2 regions of the Burkholderia sp. MSh2 genome follow, and region 2 is predicted to be linked to the other one. Evidence: predicted binding sites of a transcription regulator. Region 2 holds the regulator's gene; the other holds the start of a gene.
What was found. The regulator sigma-54, encoded in region 2, starts transcription at its own class of promoters, with help from an activator protein. The targets are predictions, from matches to a motif close to TGGCANGNAANCTGCTTT.
Positions count from the first base shown of each region.

Region 1 (3,206 bases), on a different contig from region 2:
CGAGCGCGACGGGCTGCTGACGATCGCGCGTGACCGCCTGACGATCCATCCAGCCGGCCGGATGGTGGTGCGCAACATCGCGATGGCATTCGACGCGTATCTCGGCCAGACCTCGCAGCAGCGCTACTCGCGCACCGTCTAGGGCCGCCAGGGGCCCCGCCGGGCCCGCGCCGGCCGCACGCGCGCGGCCGGTTTGATACAGTGTGGGGCTACGCTACGCCAGAACCCGCACGATGCGCACCACCAAAGCGACCCACGCGGTCGAACGCCTGAAGACCCGCTCCGGCAACCCGCAGTTCGCGGCCGTCGCGATGGCGGGCGGCCTTTTCTATCTCGTCGACCGCTCGGGCGGCACCACCGAGAAGCGCAGCGAGCCGCTGCCGCTCGACGAGTTCGTCAGGTTCGTCGACGAATTCGGCCCCAAAAAGCCGCGCAAGGCGAGCAAGCTCGACCTCGCATTCGAGGCGCAGATCAAGAAGAGCAGAGGATAAAGGTCTGTTGCAGGCCGCCTGAAGGCTCGGCCGCCGCCCTGTTTGGTACAATCGTGGAGTTTATCTATCCCCGCTGATGGCCGACCAGGCTGCGTGACCACACCATGAATATCGAAAAAGCGCGTTTCAACATGATCGAACAGCAGATCCGGCCGTGGGACGTGCTGGATCTGGACGTCCTGGGCCTGCTGTCGATCGTCAAGCGTGAGAACTACGTTCCGGCCGAATACCGCGATCTCGCGTTCGCCGACCTCGAACTGCCGCTGCCCGGCGGCAGCAGCAAGATGCTGTTCCCGCGCGTCGAAGCGCGCGTGCTGCAGGAACTGGCGGTCAAGAAGCACGAGAACGTGCTCGTGATCGGCGCCGGCTCGGGCTACCTGGCCGCGCTGTTCGCGCATCGCGCGCAGCACGTGACGGCCGTCGAGATCGATCCTGCGATCGCGAAGTTCGCGGCGGACAACCTGCGCAACGACGGCGTGACCAACGCGGAAGTCGTGCTCGGCGACGGTTCGCGCGGCTGGGCCGGCAAGGCGCCGTACGACGTGATCTGCGTCGCGGGCGGCCTGCCCGTCGTGCCGCAGGACCTGCTCGAACAGCTGAAGGTCGGCGGCCGCCTGTCGGCATTCGTCGGCGGCCGTCCGGTGATGAAGGCGCAGATCATCACGCGCATCGACGACAAGCAGTACCGCGTCGCCGACGTGTTCGAAACCTACGTCAACCACCTCGTCAACGCGATCGAGCCGTCGCGCTTCAAGTTCTGAGCGGCGGAGCCTCCATGCAGATCCTGACGCCCGCGATGCTCGCGCAATGGCTCGGCGATTCGGCGCGCCCCGCGCCGGTCGTGCTCGACGTGCGCGAGCCCTGGGAAATCGCCACCGCGCACATCGCCGGCAGCGTGTCGATCCCGATGCAGCAGATTCCCGCGCGCAGCGAAGAGCTCGACGACGAAGCCGAAATCGTCTGCGTGTGCCATCACGGGATGCGCAGCGCACAGGTCGCGATGTTCCTCGAATCGCGCGGCTTCACGAAGCTGTACAACCTGCAAGGCGGAATCGACGCGTGGTCGCGCGACGTCGATCCGTCGGTACCACGTTACTGACCGTTCCGGTCGCACCCGACCGATTCGCCGAACGGGCACGCATGGCGTGCCCGTTTTCATTTCCGCGCACCATGTGCCGCCACGCGTCGTCGCCGGCCGGGCATGTCGCCGCCATCCGGCCGCATCGCTGACGCACGCCCGCACGAGCGCGGGCACGTCGCCCGCCTGACGCGCCTCCCCCTCCTCCCGGCCACGCTCGCCGCCCCCTGAGCGCAACCGGCCGGCTGCCGACGCCATCCGTCGAGGTGCCGCGCACGCACCATGCTCGACCGCACGCCCCCGAATCGCGCATCGCGCCGCGCCAGATGCGTGCGGCGAACGCGGCGCCGCGTGCCGCCCCGTCACCCTGCACGCCTTGCGCCGCAAGGCACGGCGCCCATTCCCGATGCTCTGGCACGGTTCTTGTGTTGCCTCGTGAACTTGTACACAAGAGGGAATACGAGATGCGAGGATGGACGATTGCGGACTGGCTCGATGCCTATGTCCGGGGCGCCACGCCCGAAACCCTGCTCCGCGACCTGCTGGACACGCTCGCGGCACCCGATCCGGCCTGGATCTCCGTGGCGACGCGCGCGCAACTGGACGCGCAACTGGCGTCGCTCGCGCAACGACTCGCCGCGGCTGGCGGCGACCGGCGCGCGCTGCCGCTCTACGGCGTACCGTTCGCGGCGAAGGACAACATCGACGCGGCCGGATTCGCGACGACCGCCGCATGCCCGGCGTTCGCCTATACGCCCGCCCACGATGCGACGGTCGTCGCGCGGCTCGTGCAGGCCGGCGCGATCGTGATCGGCAAGACCAACCTCGACCAGTTCGCCACCGGCCTCGTCGGCGTGCGCTCGCCGTATGGCGTGACGGTCAACGCGTTCGATCCGGACTACATCTCGGGCGGATCGAGCGCCGGGTCGGCGTCCGTCGTCGCGCGCGGGATCGTACCGTTCGCGCTCGGCACCGATACTGCCGGCTCCGGCCGCGTGCCGGCCGGCCTCAACAACATCGTCGGCCTGAAGCCGACGCGCGGCGCACTCAGCAATACCGGCGTCGTTCCGGCCTGCCGCACGCTCGACTGCGTATCCGTGTTCGCGACCACGACCGAAGACGCGTTGCGCGTCTACGACGTGGCCGCGGCGCTCGACCTGGCCGACGGGCTGTCGCGCGCGGCGCCGCCCGCCGCCGCCGCGTGGCGCATGCCCGACGCGCCGCGCTTCGCGATTCCCGCCGCGCCCGAGTTCTTCGGCGACACGGCGGCCGAGCGCGCGTTCGCGGCAGCGGTCGCGCAGCTCGAGGCGCAGGGCGCGACCTGCGTGCCGATCGATTTCTCGCCGTTCGACCGCGTGACCGCGCTGCTGTACGACGGGCCGTGGGTCGCGGAGCGCTATGCGGCCATCCGCGAATTCGCGGCCGCGCACGAGGCGGACATTCACCCGGTCGTGCGCGACGTGATCTTCCGTGCGCGCGAATTCTCCGCCGCGGACGCGTTCGGCGGCCTCTACCGCCTCGCCGACCTGAAGCGCGAAGCCGACGCGCTGCTCGCGCCATTCGACGCGCTCGTGGTGCCGACCGCACCGACCCACTACCGCGTCGACGCGTTGCTCGCCGATCCGATCCGCCTGAAC
Region 1 covers NZ_JPGM01000011.1:5,133-8,338, reverse strand. Annotated here, with positions in the region: gene hemN (oxygen-independent coproporphyrinogen III oxidase) at 1-142, shown strand, start outside; gene GQ57_RS08150 (hypothetical protein) at 234-491, shown strand; gene GQ57_RS08145 (protein-L-isoaspartate O-methyltransferase family protein) at 596-1,252, shown strand; gene GQ57_RS08140 (rhodanese-like domain-containing protein) at 1,267-1,590, shown strand; gene atzF (allophanate hydrolase) at 2,034-3,206, shown strand, end outside.
Region 1: a site for sigma-54 is predicted at 1,982-1,999, ahead of atzF (allophanate hydrolase). Genes of this name have one in related genera too.

Region 2 (3,206 bases):
ACCTTCGCCGAGGCCGGTCGAGCCGAGGCGCTCGCGCGCGAACAGGTTGTCCGTGACGGTGCTGCGGGCGATGCCGTTCTGATTCTCGAACATCAGCCCGGCTTGTTCGAACACGCGTTTCTTGCTGGTGACCGAGAGGTCGATGACGACGTTCTCTATGGGCAGGATTTTGGCTAGGCGATTCATGTTGGCAGGCGATTGGACGGCCTGGGGTCTCCTTGCGGCGGCAGACTGATTTTCCATGTTCGGCGATATCAAGGCATTCGGAATCGGCAACCTGCAAGGCAGCTACCGCACTCAACGCCCCCCCGGCGATAACCGGGACATTATAGAGCACAGCCGCGTGCGTGGCGCGGCACGGTCGGACCGGTTGCACCGCGGCGCGAAGTCGCAAAAAAAACGCCCGGCGAACCGGGCGGCGTGCGTGTTGCAGTAACGGTTATTGCGGCGGCAGTTCGATCTGGTCGATCGACGGTTGAAGCTTGATCGGATCGTGCGCATGCGTTTGCAGGCGCTCCATGTGCTTGACGACCTGGCGATCCAGCTTGTCGATCAGCAAGTCGATTGCCGCGTACAGGTTGCCGTTTGCGCTTTCGACGAAGATGTCCTTGCCCTTCAGATGCAGATTGATTTCCGCGCGCTGCTGCTTGTCCTTTTCCTTGTGGTTGTCGACCGAGAGGATCACAGTGCCATCGATCACCTGATCGCTATGCCGTAGCACCCGGTCCAGCTTGGTGATCACGTATTCGCGAATTGCAGGCGTGACTTCGAGATGATGTCCACTGATCTTCAGGTTCATAGTGCTTCTCCAAGCGAGTGACCACCCGGCCGCATCGTGGCGGCGCTCCGGTCGACCTGCCCGTGCCGCACGAGGCGGCATATCGCGGACAAGTCGCCCGGCCCTGTTCCCCGTATGCGCGGTGGCCGGAACACGCCTGCCGCCGGGCAGGCAGCAGGCTTAAAGAGACTTGCGCAGATTCACTGCCGGGATCTTGAGGGCTTCGCGATATTTGGCAACCGTGCGGCGCGCGACCACGAAACCCTGTTCTGCCAGCAGCTCGGCAATGCGGCTGTCCGAAAGCGGCGATTTTGGGTCTTCAGCTCCTATCAGTTGCTTGATCAGGGCTCGGATGGCGGTCGACGAGGCGGCGCCACCGGTGTCGGTCGAGACGTGAGATCCGAAGAAGTACTTAAATTCAAGCGTCCCGAAGGGGGTCAGCATGTACTTCCCGGTTGTCACACGGCTGACAGTCGACTCGTGTAGGCCCAGCGTATCAGCTATTTCCCGCAAAACCAAGGGGCGCATGGCAATTTCGCCGTGCGCAAAGAAATTCTTCTGACGCTCGACAATAGCCTGTGCGACACGCAGGATCGTGTCGAAACGCTGCTGGATGTTTTTGATCAGCCAGCGCGCCTCCTGGAGCTGTTGCTTGAGCGAGCCGGCCGACGGATCGCCGCGGCTGTTGCGCAGGATGTTCGCGTACAGGTTGTTGATCCGCAGGCGCGGCACGACCTCCGGATTGAGCTCCGCGAGCCATCCCTGGCCGGCCTTCTTCACGATGATGTCGGGCACGACGTAGTCCGCCTCGGCCTTGCCGTACGCGGCGCCGGGGAACGGCTCCAGCGAACGGATCAGCGTATGCGCGTCGCGCAGCGCGTCGTCGCTCGCCTTCAGGTGCTTACGCAAGCGCGTGAAGTCGCGAGCGGCAAGCAGCTCGAGATGCTGCGACACGATCTCGAGCGCGAGCGTGCGCGTCGGGGACGGATCGAGGCGCAGCAACTGCAGCTTCAGGCATTCGGAGGCCGAGCGCGCGCCGACCCCGGGCGGGTCGAAGCTGTGCAGCAGCGCGAGCGCGGCGTTCAGCTCGTCGCAGTCGATCTCCAGCTCGGGCGGCAGGTCGGCGAGCACTTCGTCGAGCGTGGCGGTCAGGTAGCCGTCGTCGTCGAGCGATTCGATCAGGAACATCACGAGCGCGCGATCGCGCGGGCCGGCCTGCGTGACGCGCAACTGCGCGGACAGGTGGTCGCGCAGCGACGTCGCCGCTTCCTGCACCTGCAGCGGCGGGAGGTCGTCGTCGTCGGACGCGCCGCTCGACCGGCCGAATTCGTCGAGATTCCATTGCGGGCCGTCGTTGCCGTCGCCGGACGCATAGCCGTCGTATTCGTCCGCGCCGGCCGGCTCGTCGCGCTCGGCGCGCTCGCTCGACGTGCTGCTGTTCGTCGCAGCCGGTTCGGTGTTCGGGGCGGGGGGCGTCTGCGCGATCAGCGAACCGTCCGCTGCGACACGCAGCGGGCTCGCGATCCATTCGTCGTCGTTCTCGAGCAGCGGGTTCTGCGCGACGGCCATCGCGACTTCCTGCTGCAATTCGAGCGTCGACAACTGCAGGAGCCGGATCGACTGCTGCAGCTGGGGCGTCAGCGCCAGGTGTTGCGACAGGCGGAGTTGAAGGCTGGCTTTCATGGCGAGGAGGGAGTCATACCGGCAGTTTGCCACGACCCAGGCGCGTTGAGCCATCCGCGATTACGCGCGGCGCGCCGCCCGGCCGCGGGCATGGCCGCGAAGCGGGACGCGGCCCCGCTTCGCGGCCATGCCGGGCGGGGTGCACCAGCCACGAGGAGGGTTACATGCGGAAGTGCTCGCCGAGGTACACGCGGCGTACGCTTTCGTTCTCGATGATTTCGCTCGGCGCGCCGGCGGCGAGTACCGAGCCGTCGCTGATGATGTATGCGTGGTCGCAGATGCCGAGCGTTTCGCGGACGTTGTGATCGGTTATCAGAACGCCGATGTTGCGCTGCTTCAGGAACTTGACGATCTTCTGGATCTCGAGCACCGCGATCGGGTCGACGCCGGCGAACGGTTCGTCGAGCAGGATGAAGTTCGGGTTGGTTGCGAGCGCACGCGCGATTTCGACGCGGCGCCGCTCGCCGCCCGACAGCGACAGCGCGGGGTTTTCGCGCAGGTGGCCGATCTGCAGTTCGTCGAGCAGCGCCTCGGTGCGCGACGCGATCGCGTCTTTCGACAGCCGCTTGCCGTCTTCGCCGTGCTGCAGCTCGAGCACCGCGCGGATGTTTTCCTCGACGGTCAGCTTGCGGAACACGGACGCTTCCTGCGGCAGGTACGACAGGCCGAGCGACGCGCGCTTGTGGATCGGCAGCAGGCTGATCGAGCTGCCGTTCAGCGAGATCTCGCCCGCGTCGAGCGGCAC
Region 2 covers NZ_JPGM01000082.1:16,321-19,526, forward strand. Annotated here, with positions in the region: gene GQ57_RS34145 (PTS sugar transporter subunit IIA) at 1-243, opposite strand, end outside; gene GQ57_RS42515 (hypothetical protein) at 242-436, shown strand; gene hpf (ribosome hibernation-promoting factor, HPF/YfiA family) at 440-799, opposite strand; gene GQ57_RS34155 (RNA polymerase factor sigma-54) at 959-2,461, opposite strand; gene lptB (LPS export ABC transporter ATP-binding protein) at 2,622-3,206, opposite strand, start outside.